Regions from separate parts of the Arthrobacter sp. NicSoilB8 genome, predicted to be linked through region 3. Evidence: riboswitches for the same ligand, from Rfam matches in the RefSeq annotation. Region 3 holds a riboswitch; each other region holds the start of a gene.

Region 1 (4,460 bases), 170 kb from region 3:
TTCAGCCGCGAGTTGTCGATGGCCGTCTGAAGGTCCAGGAAATCGGGGATCCAGCGGTTGCTGGCCTTGATCTGTGCCGCCCGCTCCAGCGCGGCCGGGGAGAACAGGCCGAGCCACAGGCCGCCGTCGGATGCGAAGTTCTTCTGCGGCGCAAAGTAGTAGACGTCGGACTCCGCCACGTCCACGTCCAGCCCGCCCGCGGCCGACGTAGCATCCACCAGCACGAGCGAGCCTTCGTCGGCGCCTGCCACACGCCGGACGGGAGCGGCCACGCCGGTGGACGTCTCATTCTGCGGCCACGCGTAGACGTCGACGCCGGACTCCGCGACGGCGGTGGGACGCGTGCCGGGCTCGGCCTTGATGATGGAGGACTCGGCGAGGAACGGCGCCTTGTTGGTAGCCGAAGCAAACTTCGAACCGAACTCACCGAAGGACAGGTGCTGCGCCTTGTTCTCCACGAGCCCGAAGCTGGCAATGTCCCAGAACGCGGTGGAGCCGCCGACACCGAGGATCACTTCGTAGCCTTCCGGGGCACGGAAGAACTCGCTGAGGCCGCTGCGGACGGAGCCGACCAGGTTCTTCACGGGCGCCTGGCGGTGCGAGGTCCCCAGCAGCTTCGCCGATGCCGCGGCGAGGGCCTCCATCTGCTCCGGTCGGACCTTGGACGGCCCGGCGCCGAACCGTCCGTCCTGGGGGAGGAGGTTGGCGGGGATCGTGATGCTGGTGTCGCTCACAGTTGCTCCAATTTTCGGCTGGTTCGTAGCGTGGCTGGGAGATGGCCTGATGGGGATGGCTACAACGGACACCCCTCTTTATTCTGCCTTGCCATTTTGCCTCACAGGTCCCGGCGATACGGAAAATGGGCTGTCACAGTCCGGTCATTGAGACGCCGCGCGAAGGGCCGGAGGGCGGACGGCGTGAGGCCGCCCGGGCAGGACGAAGGATTATCCGGAGTAATTCAAAATAGGCTAGGCTGTCCTGCGAACGTACGGCGGATCTCGCCAGGGCGCATCCTGCACGCAGCCCGCACGCGGTACGGTGGGAATGACGCAAGGACTGCGCTCGAGGAGCTGAGCTGAATGACGGATCTGATCGATACCACGGAGATGTATCTTCGGACCATTCTGGAACTTGAAGAAGAAAACATCGTCGCCCTCCGCGCCCGCATCGCCGAACGGCTCCGCCACTCCGGCCCCACCGTTTCCCAGACCATCGGCCGGATGGAACGTGACGGGCTGGTGGTTGTTTCGGGCGACCGGCACCTTGAGCTGACAGAAACCGGGCGGAAACGCGCCGTCGGCGTGATGCGCAAGCACCGTCTCGCCGAACGTCTGCTGGCTGACGTGATCGGGCTCGACTGGGCCTACGTCCACGAGGAAGCCTGCCGCTGGGAGCACGTCATGAGTGAACGCGTCGAGCGACGCATCTTCGAGATGCTCAACCACCCCACGGTTTCGCCCTACGGGAACCCGATTCCGGGGCTTGCGGAACTGGGCGGTGCGCCCTCCGGCGCCCACATGGACGGGGTTGTGAACCTGCTGGACGCCATGGCCGGCTACGGTCCGGGCTCGCGGATCAGGGTCAACCGGCTCGCGGAGCCGATCCAGGTGGAACCGGAGCTCCTGGCCCAGCTCGACGAGGGCGGAATCCGGCCCGGTGCGCTGGTGTCGCTGGAGCGGGTCGGGGAGTACATCTCGGTCCGGGTCCCGGATATCGAAGGCGCGCTGGAGCTGCCGCCCGAGGTTGCCGCGCACGTGTTTGTAACAGTCGCCTGACCAGCCACGACGTCCCGGAGATGGGACGACCCATGAGTTGTGCACAAAAGCGATTACGGATTTATTACCGGGCGGCTTAATCGCCTATAGTTAGTGGCCAGTACCGATACCAAAGCGTTACCTGATCCGAAGCCGAGCCCTGCCAGCGGATCAGTCGCAGAACCACCTTCTGGCAGGGGCGGGGGAACCACTTTCGGCTGCTTCTTCGGCAGCCTTGGGGTGAAGTCCGTCAGCGGCAAGCAACTTCCACCGAGGGATCCCTGAGGATGCCCCTGTGTCTGGGCGCTTGCAACGGCGGACCGGGTCTTTGATCTCTCTGACCCGAATCCGACAGCTAACTTCGCAGGCTATCCAGAGAGGAACCGTTCTTGACCACCCAGACCGCCAGGGGCCGTCGCCGCGCGAGCGGTCCCGCTCCGGAGCCGCGTCCCGTACTCGCCTATACGGCCGAACGCCCGCGCGACGTGCACCGGGATGAACGCCGTCGCCGGCGCGGTCCGTTCCGTCAGGTAACGGACTTCGCAGCGGCCAGCGGCGTCGGGCAGAAGGCCGGGATCGCCCTGGCCGCAACCGGCCTGATCCTCACGGTAACGGTCCCCGTCACCAGCCCGGTCATGGCCTCGAACACCGACGGATCGGGCGCCCTGGCCGCCGCAGTGCAGCCGGATGTCACGGCTGCCGCCGCCGCGAAGGTCGATTTCAGCCGCACCGCCGTCACCACCAAGGGCGATCCGGACGGGAAGCTCAAGCAGCTGCTGAGTGCGCAGTCCGTGGGCAGCATCACCCGTGCGGCATCGGCCGGCACGCTCGGTGCGCCGCTGGACCAGATGGTCACGGCCTCGCCGTTCGGCTACCGCGTCAGCCCCATCACCGGCGGCGCGGGCGAGTTCCACCGCGGCCAGGATTACGTCGCCCAGTGCGGCACTCAGGTCCATGCAGCGGCCAGCGGCACCGTTACCTTCAACGGATGGCACCCCTACGGCGGCGGAAACCGCGTGGTGATCGATCACGGCAACGGCCTGGAGACCACGTACAACCACCTGTCCTCGTCGTCGGTCACGGTCGGCCAGAAGGTCTCCCGCGGCGATGTCATTGCGATGAGCGGCACCACGGGCGCCTCCACGGGCTGCCACCTTCACTTTGAAGTCATGGTCAACGGCGATGTCGTTGACCCGCTCGGCTGGCTCTAGAAAGATGATGGGCCGCTCTCAAATCCACGCGACACGCCGTGATCTGAATGTGACATTGGGTCCGGACTCCTGTAGGGTTTGAAGCACGCCAACTTTTCCGAAGTTGGCGCTCTTGAGTGGATTGCCTAGCTCTGCCACCGCTCAAGGTCCGTTCGCATTACATCGTCTGGCAGGGGCGGGGGAACCAATTTTGGCCTTCGAAAGAAGGCCTTGGGGTTAAGTCGCAACGCTTCCCAGGAAGCAGCGCGGCCGGGTGACTCCCATCCGAATCCGACAGCTCACCTCGTAGGCATTGGGAGAGGCTACTTTCGTGTCTTCACGCCACAATGCTGCGCGTCTGCGCACTGGCGCGGCTCTTATGAGCCCGCTGAAATCCATGTCTCGTGCCGCCCTTGCCGGCGCCCGGATTGGATCACGTTCCGCTGGCTCGATTTCCACTGAGTCCGGACAGCATGCAGTTCCCGCTTTTGGCGCGTCTTCGCAGTACACCCTTCGCTAAGTAACCCATTTCGGGGCGATCCGGCGTACCCCCAAGATGCCGGAGCGTCCTCAGTCCGCGCCCAAAAACGCGCGGTCCAAGGATCACGAAAGAGAGAACTTAATGACTACTCGTGCAACCATTGCACGGCACCGCGCCGAGGTCACCAAGACCAACTCGCTGGCTGTTATTGCCAAGGCAGTCGGCGACAACGCCGGCGGCATGGGCCGTCAGGCCGCGGTCATCGCCGCAGCTTCCGGTCTGGTTCTGACCAGTGGAATCGCAGCCAACGCTGCTGAGACCAACGTTCAGCGCGAATCCACCTCCGCTTCCGCCCTTGAGGTCCAGGCGTCCGCTCCGGCCACGATCTCGGCCGCGTCCACCATTGCGATCTCCTACGAGAAGCCCGCCGTCACCACGTCGCCGGCTCCCGTCGTCGAGGCTCCCAAGCCCGTCGTGCAGGTCCAGGACGCCACGGCTTCCCAGGCCGGCGGCGCCCAGCTTGGCGTCAGCGGCGGCGTCGCTGCGCAGGCTCCCGCCGGCATCGGAAGCGGCGCCGGGGCGACCATCGCCGCTGCCGCCTACGCACAGATCGGCGTGGCGCAGGACTGCACCGCCCTCGCCACCAACGCCCTGGCCGCGGCCGGCATCCACTACCACGGCTGGCCGGCAGGTTACCTGTCCCTCGGCCGCACCGTGAGCGCCGCCGAAGCACGTCCGGGCGACCTCGCCTACTACCAGAACGGCGGCGTGGGCCTGGCCCACATCGCTGTTTACGTCGGCAACGGCATGGCCGTCCACGGCGGCTGGAACGGTGGCACCACCGCGCTGTACAGCGTGAACGTCGGCTCCGGCCCGGTCTTCATCCGCGTCGGCGGCTAGGCACAAGCCCTCCGCACTTCAAAAGACCCCCGCCTCTTGTGAGGCGGGGGTCTTTTGCGTTACCGCCTCATTAACTTTCCGCGTCAATCACCGCGTCCGTGAAAAAATATTCGGTGATCCGGCAGTTGAGTGTTT
Region 2 (4,460 bases), 2.1 Mb from region 3:
GGAGGTTCACTTCCGAGGCCGACGCCGACGCCCTCACCGACGGCGCGGTGGTCCGGGAGGCGGTTTCCCGGGTCCTGGCGGAGATGGCGAAGAAGAGGCCCGAGCTGCAGTTCACGTCCGCCCGAGGGTGACCGGTCCGCCCCGGCAGCGGCTGCCCGCGCCCTCGCTCAGCCTTGGGGATCGCCCGGGTCGCCTGGGCCGACAATGGTGCCGGCCCCGCCGGATTTTCCGCCGGAATTCGCGGGAAGCGCGAACGTCCTGGCCGCCCGTGAACCGGCAACAGCGCTCGCGGCGATGGTGACCAGTGCGCCCACCAGCAGCGCGGCGGCCTCGCCGGGGAGCAGCACCTGCAGCTGCGTCCCGATGCTCGCCGCCGCCACGGGCACGCCGAGCTGGGCCGCGGACAACACCCCGAGGGGCAGCGGGAGCCCGAGGAACACCAGGCCGGCGTGCGTCAGCAGCGTCCCGGCACCCAGGGCCAGGCCCAGACCAATCATGTCCGGATGCCCGGCCAGGTCCCTCAGCGTCAATGAGGCTCCCAGCCAGACGAAAAACACCGGCCCCAGGAAGCCGTCGCTAAGGGCGAACAGCTGCCGGGCCAGCCGCCGCGGTTCGCCGACGGCGGCCACCACCAGGCCGAAGGAAAAACCCGCCATCATCACCGACACGTTGCTGAAAGTCGCCACGCCGGCCATTGCAAACAGCGCCGCCAGTTGGAACCTCAGCTCGAGGGCGAACTTGCGGTTTTCCGAGAGACGGTGCACGCGCCCGCGGATGCCCTTGTCCTCCAGCCAGCGCAGCGCGACATAGAGCGCCACCGCACAGCCGGTCACGGTGAGTGCGCCGAGCGCCGCCCGGCCGGCGTGGGGCGGATCCACCAGGAGCGGCAGCGCCACAATGCAGGCGATGTCGGCGATTGCCACCTGCGCTGTCATGGCGACGACATCGGGTCCGCCCAGGCGCAGCGAATCGACGATTGGAAGGACCAGGGCAGCCGAAGAGGACGCCAGCAGCACGACGTAGAGCGGGGCATGACCAGTCCCGAAGAGCAGGCCGATGCCGGTGCCGACTGCCACCGCCGCCGCCGCCGCCGCCGTCGCCCGGCGGGCCCCCTTGCCGAGGGCGGAGCGGATCTGAGGATCCCTCACGGGAACGTGGGTTCCGGCCACAAACATCATCAGCGCGAACCCGATGTTGGCCAGCAGGCTAAACGTCGGATCGGAGGGGTCCACGAGGGCCAATCCCGACCGCCCGATCACGATGCCGGCGAGCAGTTCACCCAGCACCACAGGCAACCGCCAGCGCACCGGCAGTGCCAGCAGCGGGCCGGCCAGTGCGACGACGGCGATCAGCGCCAAGGACAGGAACGTCACGGCTCGCCGCTGCAGGCCGGCCGTTGGACTGTCGGGCAGGCAAGCGCGACCGGGATGGCGGTGATGCCGGCCGTCGGCTCCTTCATCATGGAATGAGATTAGTCCCCTCTGCGGTGCCGTGCGCCAACTGTGCCGTGCGTCTAAGGTGCCTGCGTCTAAGGTGCAGTCCGCCGCTCCACTACCGCATACGCCTTCCCGTCCAGGAAGGCCCAGTCATTGACCACCATGAACCCGAGCGCGTCCACCCGGTCGTTCAGGACGTGCTCGTCGAAGCCGCCGTCCCGCGGTTCAGCATCCCAGGTGGACACGTGGACGTCCCCGCCGTCCAGGATCAGCAGTTCGGTGTTGACGTCGAAATCCTCCTGGGGCTGGTTGCTCAACTGGCAGATGGCGACACAGTGGCTGTTCATTTCGGGCCTCCGCTTCGAAGGTGGTGCTGGTGGCATCATCCTATGTGCGAAAAGCCGTGGCGCCCTACGGGCATTTGCCGGCCGGCACCGTGGCCTCCGTTACCTTAATGTGACATTCGGGTGCGGTTCGCGCTACCGTGGACATGTGCCTGTTGTCTCCGATACGGGCGCTCCCCAGCCGATTGCCTAACTCTGCCGCGGCCCGGGGGTAACTCGCATCAACGACCGGCAGAGACGGGGAAACCACTTTTGGCCTGCTGATAGATGCAGGTCTTGGGGTGAAGCCGCACAGCGCCCGCAACGACGGGCCCTTGAGTGCGGCCGGGTGACTCCCATCCGAATCCGACAGCTCACCTCGCAGGCATTGGGAGAGGCTACATCCATGTCTTCAATCCGTACTTTTGCGCGCCATGCCACCGTCCTCGCCGCCGCATCCGGCCTGGTCCTCACCAGCGGAATGGCAGCCAACGCTGCCGCGGCACCTGCGAAGCGCGACTCCGCTCCGGCGTCCACTCTGGACGTCAAGGGACTCGTCAGCGCGCCGGTCAGCGCCGATTCAAGCGTCAAGATCAGCTTTGACCGCCCCGCGGTGGCCACGGTCGCCGCTCCCGTCATCGAACAGCCCAAGGCTATTGCCGCGGCTCCCGCAGTGGCTCCCGCAGCGCCTGCGGCGGCACCGAAGGCAACCGTGCAGGTGCAGGCTGCTCCGGCCGCCGCCCCGGCTGCGGCGCCCGCCGGTGGCCGGAACGCCATCATGCTCTCGGCCGCCTACAGCCAGCTGGGCATCACCCAGGACTGCACCGCCATGGTGGAAAAGGCCCTGGGCGCAGCGGGCAAGCCCGTCGGCGACATCGGCCCCCGCGCCTTCCTTGGCCTCGGAACCATTGTGGCGACCCCGCAGCCCGGCGACATGGTGGTCCAGTCCGGCCACGTCGGCATCTACGCCGGCAACGGCCAGGTAGTCAGCGGCGGCATGAACGGCGTCAACGCGACGATGGTCCACCCGCTGTCCTGGCTCACCGCCACCGGCGGCGTGACCTTCGTCCGGGCCTAAGCCCGCAGGGGCCAAACAGTCCCCCCGGGATTAGCCAGACCGGAAAGACCGGCGATCGAATTCCCTTGGGGGCAAGCGATCGCCGGTCTTTCCTATGTCCGATTACTATGGGTCAGGTTGGCCTGGGCTTATTGATCTGGGCATGATTGTCATGGTCCGCCCGGCGCGGGTCCGGACTTCTCACGGATTTCCGACGCCCGCCAGCGGGAGCGTCATCTTCATGACGGTTCCCCCAGGACCGGTCGAGGCCACCTCGACGGAACCGCCTGCAGCGACCGCGATCTCCCGGACCAGGGCCAGCCCGATGCCAAAGCTCCGCTGTCCCTGTGATCCGCCGGTAGCGGAGGCCCGCACGAAGCGATCAAAAATCCGGGCCTGATCCACACCCGTGATGCCGGTCCCCGTGTCCGCCACGGTGATGACCGCGCGGTGCTGCTCGATCGACGTCGTGATGCTGACGCGGCCGCCCGGAGGGGTGTGGGCGAGGGCGTTGTCAGCCAGGGCCAGTACCGCACGGCGCAGAGCGTTCGCGTCGATCCGGGCCAGCGGCCGGGCCTCGGCGGAGAAATCCAGGCGCACGTCCCGCTGGCCGGCCACCGGCTGAAGGCTCCCGGCGACGCCGGCGGCGGCGCCGGCCAGATCGGCGGGCGGCGCCGAGCGGTCCGGGGCGTCCGTGGTTGCCGCGAGGAGCAGTTCGTTGACAATTCCGGTCAGCGTGGCGGCGTCCTCACGGATCCGGGCCAGGTCCTGGCCCTGCCTGGATTCGGGTTCGGTGTTGCGCTGGGCGAGCTGGATCCGGGTGTCCAGGATGGTCAAAGGCGTGCGCAGTTCGTGGCTGGCGTCCTGGACGAAGCGCCGCTGCCGGGCCAAGGCGTCGCCGAGGGGCCGGATGGCGCTGCGCGCGCTGAGCCACCCGACGAAGCCCGCCAGCACGATTCCCGCCACGCCGGCGATGACCATGGCTTCGAGCACATCCTTGGAATCCAGGTAGGCGTAGGCCGTCCCGGCCGCCGGGCCCGGCACTTCCGGATGTGCGAGCTGATTCATGAGATAAAGGGCCGTGGCGGCGAGGAGCCCGAGAACCATGACCGCGCACGCGGCGCTGATCCGCAGGGCGACCTTGAGCGAGGCCTTGCGCAGCGTGGAGCGGTCCGGATTTTCGCCGTCGGTCCCTGCATTACTCACTGGCGTCGCCGATCTGGTAGCCGACGCCGTGAACGGTGCGGATGACGGCCTTGGCGACCTTCCGGCGAAGGTGGTGAACGTAGGTATCGATCATGCCGGGCTGGTCGGAAGCGTGGAAGTACGCCGCGAGGAGTTCGTCCCGGGTGAAAACCCGGTCAGGTTCCGCGGCAAGGGCCGCCAGGAGCTGGGCTTCTTTCGCTGTCAGTGACACCGCATGCCCATAGACAGACCGGACGGTGCGTTGCGCCGGGTCGAGTTCCCAGTCTCCGATCGTCAACGGTGCCGCGGCCGGAGCAAAGGTGCGCGTCAGGGCACGCAGGCGTGCTGCCAGCTCGGCGGCGTCGAACGGCTTGGTCACGTAATCGTTGGCGCCGGCGTCGAGTCCCCGGACTTTCTCGCCGGCATCGCCCAGGGCGGTCAGGATCAGGATGGGCGTGG
Region 3 (4,460 bases):
CAGGAATTTGACGGCCGTGGCCGCCAGGTTGGCGGCGGTGACCGTGACGAGTTCGAGCCAGCGGTCCGGGGACCCGCCTGACGCGCCGTGAACCAGGGCGAGGGCGCCCGAGGTCAGGGCGAGCCCGATCCCGAAGACCAGCAGTCCCTCGAAGTGGTGGCGTGCCGCCTGGCTGCGTCCTTGGATGCCGAATGTGAAGCGCCGGTTGGCCGCTGTGTTGGCCACGGCGGTGGTGAGCAACGCGAGGAAGTTGGCCAGCTGCGGGTCCATGATCCCGCGGCAGAGCAGGAAGATCACCAGGTACGCGAGGGTGGAGGCCACCCCGATGCTGCCGAAGCGGACGAGCTGTCCGAAGAGGCTTCCGCCGGGGCTTTGTTCCTGGGACCGTGATGAGGCCGGCAGCGGCCCGCGGGCCAGGGCGGCACGCAGTTCGGGAACCGGAATCCGGCCGGAGACCAGGTCACGGCTCAGCCGTGCCATGCCGCGCAGGTCCGCGAGGGCAGTCTGGATGATGTCCACGCTGGAATCGGGGTCGTCGGTCCAGTCCACCGGGACTTCGTGGACGCGCAGGCCGCACTTTTCGGCCAGGACCAGCAGTTCGGTGTCGAAGAACCAAGCGTTGTCCAGCGTGTGGGGCAGCAGCTGCCGTGCCACGTCCGCCCGGATTGCCTTGAAGCCGCACTGCGCGTCGCTAAAGTGGGCGCCGAGGAGTGACTGCAGCAGGAAGTTGTAGCTGCGCGAGATGAATTCCCGTTTGGGGCCGCGGACGACGCGCGAGTTGCGGGTCAGCCGGGTCCCGATCGCCAGGTCGGAGTGCCCCGAAATGAGCGGGGCGAGGAGGGGACCGAGCGCTGCCAGATCGGTGGAGAGGTCCACGTCCATGTATGCCAGGACCGGCGACGGCGAGGCAAGCCATACCTTGCGAAGGGCATGGCCGCGGCCTTTTTCGGCCATGTGGACCACGTTCACCTCGCGCAGCTCGCGGGCTACGCGTTCGGCCGTCTTGAGCGTCCCGTCGGTGCTGGCGTTGTCCGCCACGGTGATCCGGAACGGGTGCGGGAAGGAGCCGAGAAGGTAAGTATGGAGCCGGCGCAGGCAAGCTTCGAGGTCCCGTTCCTCGTTGAAGACCGGGATGGCGACATCCAGCACCGGTGTGCTGGTACGCGTGTCTATGGGTGAGCGCCGGCTGCCGTGGCTGGTCAGAGGCCCGTCAAACGGGCCAGGGACGGGAGTATCGGCCAGCACATGCCCCGATGAGGCAGGCCCGGACGGTGCAGGCCCGGACAGTGCAGACCCGGACGGTGCACGTTCTGACGTGGCGGCGGACGCCGCCGGACCGGCCGGCGGCGCCGCGGAGCGGGGAAGGGTTCCTGTGCCCTGGTCTGTGAATGTCATGGCTCAACTTTCCCGGCGGCCCATATGAGGGCTTTAGGGTCAAGCTGTGCGGGGGCTGTGGAAGTTCGGCCCGCTCCCGGTATGGCACACGCCTAAGAGGCCCCGGATCACGAGGATCCGGGGCCTCCAAGGAGGGGCTGGGCAGGCGGGGCCGGCTGGTGCCGGCTTAGTACCAGTTGTGCGCCAAGTGGAAGTTCAGGGCGCCGCAGGGTGAGCCGTAGCGCGTCTTGACGTAGTTCAGGCCCCAGTTGATCTGGGTCCGGTAGTTCGTCAGGTAATCGGCGCCGGCGCTCGCCATCTTCGAGGCTGGCAGGGACTGGACCACGCCGTAGGCGCCGCTGCTGGGGTTCTTGGCGGTCGTCTTCCAGTCCGATTCCTTGGTCCAGAGCTTCTGCAGGCACTGCATCTGGCCCGGAGCCCAGCCGTAGCTGCCCAGCTGGGCGGCGGCGTAGGCCTGCGCGCCGGCGGGATCGTCGACTGCGACCGGAGCCGCCGCCGGAGCCGGTGCTGCCACGGGAGCGGGAGCCGGCGCAGGTGCTGCCGCGGGTGCCGCTGCAGGAGCGGGTGCGGGGGCCGCGGCGGGTGCCGGTGCGGGCGCGGGGGCAGCAGCAGCCGGGGCGGCCGGCGGTTCGGCGGCCTTAACTTCCGGGAGCGTGGGGGCCACGTTTTTTCCCGCCGGAGCGGTGGGAGCAGCGATCTGGACGCGTTCGAAGTTGAGCTTGGCCAGCGGGTCGGCACTGGTGGCCGTCGAGGTGTTCGCAACATTCGCCCCGTGCGTTCCCGGTTCTGCTGCCTGGCTGGCGGCGGCGCCGCCCACCAGCATTGCGCAGGCGACGGTGACGACGGCGGCGCGGTGGCCGGTGATGCCGAGCCCGGTGGCCAGCCGCGACAGGGCGGATGCCTGCTTGGCTGGTTCGGCGCGGTGACGCGACTTCGTGGAGTGTGCAACGCCGTCAGGGCGCGTTTGTACCTGGAGTTCAGTCATGATCGCCTCTCAACGCCTGCGGAGTTAGCTGTCGGGTTCGGATGAGGTCATCCGGCCGCACGGAAAAGTCACGTGTCGGCTTCACCCCAAGGGCGCATATGTGCAGAATGCCCGGGAACTCTGGGTCCCCCGCCTCTGCCTCGTCTAGCGGAATCCGGGAAGCGGCAGAGTTTGGCGTCCATCCGGATGTGCGGCGCCGATGGCAGCGCACTCCTACGACGCTACAGGACGGCGACGCTTAAGTCACATTTTGGTAACAGGAGTCACAGCGGCGGGGTGTCGGCTTGTGTAGACCCTTGGGCCGCATTCGTGGGCTTACGCGGGCGCGGATGGGGGTGCCGCGGGCAGCCGAACGGCGAACTCCGTCCGGCCGGGCCTGGACGTGACCTCGACGGTCCCTCCGTGGGCCTCCACGATCGACTGGACAATGGACAGGCCCAACCCGCTCGTCCCCTCGGAGGTCGGCGCGGGAGCCGCCATGCCCGCAGCTCTGGAGGCTGCGGACAAACCGCCGGAAACCGTGCCGGAAAGGGTGCCGGACGCAGTGCGGGCTCCCGCCGCTGCGACCGCAGGCTGGGCGGCGGTGCCCGCCCGATTGGTGCGCGAGGCGTCGGCCCGGGCGAAGCGGGCGAAGACGCGTCCGACGAATTCGGGGTCGATGCCGCTGCCGTTGTCCGTCACTGTGACCACCGCGCTGCCGTCAGCCGAACGCATGACCCCCGTGACCACCTTCGTCCCGGGTTCCGTGTGCTTGCGTGCGTTGGACAGGAGGTTGGCGAGGACCTGGTGCAGCTGGGTCGCATCCCCCCGCACCACCACGGGCTCGTCCGGGAGTTCCAGCTGCCAGATGCGGTCCGGGGCCATGACCTTTTCATCGCTCACCGTCTCGATGGCCAGCTGGGTGAGGTCGACGTCGGTGACCTTGAGCGGCTGCCCCTCGTCCAGCCGTGCCAGCAGTAGCAGGTCTTCCACGAGGGTGGTCATGCGCTCGGACTGGCTCTGCACGCGGGCGAGGGATTTCTCGCCGTCGGGCGTGAAGTGCTCGGTCATCCGCATCAGCTCGGTGTAGCCGCGGATGGCCGTGAGCGGAGTGCGGAGCTCGTGCGAGGCGTCGGCAACGAACTGCCGCACCTTCATTTCGCTTTCCTGCCGTGCCTCGAGGGCGTTGGAGACGTTGTCCAGCATCTGGTTCAGCGCGTAACCCACGCTGCCCACCTCGGTTCCCGGATGGGCCACCGACGCCGGGACGCGCACCCCGAGCGCCACCTCGCCCGCGTCCAGCGGGAGGCGGGAAACCTTGGTGGCAACCTCGGAGAGCTGTTCCAGCGGCTTCATGGTCCGCCGGATCACAGCCGTCCCGGCGAGGCCGATCAGCACGAGCCCGCCCGCGGAGACCACCACCATGGTCCAGACCAGCGAGGCCAGGGTGTTTTGTTTTTCTGCCAGCGGGAGCCCGGTAACGATCACGTCGCCGTAGGGTGCACGCACGGCAGTGAGCCGGTAGTCCCCGGCCGAGAGGGTCCGGTCCACCGGCAGCCCGTTCGGGGTGAGCGCCAGGAGGACGGCGTTGTCGTCCGGGGAAAGGCTCTTGCGGGTGGCGTCCCCGGCCAGGAAGCCGGGGTTGCTGACCTCTCCGCCCTGTATGCGTGCGTTGAGCGTGCCGATGCCCTGCCCCCGGGCCTCAAGAGGGTCCGGACGCCCGTCCGGGTTGCCGGACACGGGCCGGCCGAACTCGCTCGAGCGGTGGGAGGCCTGGCTGAGCTGGTCATCGAGCTGCCGGGTCAGGAACAAGTCCATGGAGGCATAGCTGAACAGTCCCACAGCGCCGCAGATGGCCACGAGCAACGCCATGGCCACGAGGACCAGTCGGGTGCGCAAGTGCCACGTGGAGGGGTTGCGCCAATCGCGCCCGGGGACGCGGGTCACACCGGAAAGTGAGGGCACGGATCAGTCCGCCGGCTTGAGGACGTAGCCTGCGCCTCGCACGGTGTGGATCATGGGCGCGTGGTTGGCGTCGACCTTCTTGCGGAGGTAGGAAATGTACAGTTCCACGATGTTCGCCTGGCCGCCGAAGTCATAG

What was found. A riboswitch is a leader RNA that binds a small molecule or an ion and turns the genes downstream of it on or off. The one in region 3 is predicted to bind cyclic di-AMP.
Region 1: another riboswitch for cyclic di-AMP. It lies ahead of LDO15_RS04090 (M23 family metallopeptidase); the one in region 3 lies ahead of LDO15_RS03395 (hypothetical protein).
Region 2: another riboswitch for cyclic di-AMP. It lies ahead of LDO15_RS12880 (hypothetical protein); the one in region 3 lies ahead of LDO15_RS03395 (hypothetical protein).

The regions. Positions count from the first base shown of each region.
Region 1 covers NZ_AP024655.1:896,303-900,762, forward strand. The annotation lists gene serC (phosphoserine transaminase) at 1-734, opposite strand, end outside; gene LDO15_RS04085 (metal-dependent transcriptional regulator) at 1,080-1,775, shown strand; cyclic di-AMP (ydaO/yuaA leader) riboswitch at 1,926-2,139, shown strand; gene LDO15_RS04090 (M23 family metallopeptidase) at 2,144-2,965, shown strand; cyclic di-AMP (ydaO/yuaA leader) riboswitch at 3,088-3,271, shown strand; gene LDO15_RS04095 (NlpC/P60 family protein) at 3,567-4,325, shown strand.
Region 2 covers NZ_AP024655.1:2,860,769-2,865,228, reverse strand. The annotation lists gene LDO15_RS12895 (DNA alkylation repair protein) at 1-131, shown strand, start outside; gene LDO15_RS12890 (cation:proton antiporter) at 168-1,373, opposite strand; gene LDO15_RS12885 (hypothetical protein) at 1,529-1,783, opposite strand; cyclic di-AMP (ydaO/yuaA leader) riboswitch at 1,957-2,161, shown strand; gene LDO15_RS12880 (hypothetical protein) at 2,166-2,837, shown strand; gene LDO15_RS12875 (HAMP domain-containing sensor histidine kinase) at 3,018-4,022, opposite strand; gene LDO15_RS12870 (response regulator transcription factor) at 4,015-4,460, opposite strand, start outside.
Region 3 covers NZ_AP024655.1:727,082-731,541, forward strand. The annotation lists gene LDO15_RS03390 (bifunctional glycosyltransferase family 2/GtrA family protein) at 1-1,395, opposite strand, end outside; gene LDO15_RS03395 (hypothetical protein) at 1,562-2,380, opposite strand; cyclic di-AMP (ydaO/yuaA leader) riboswitch at 2,380-2,567, opposite strand; gene LDO15_RS03400 (HAMP domain-containing sensor histidine kinase) at 2,696-4,324, opposite strand; gene LDO15_RS03405 (response regulator transcription factor) at 4,328-4,460, opposite strand, start outside.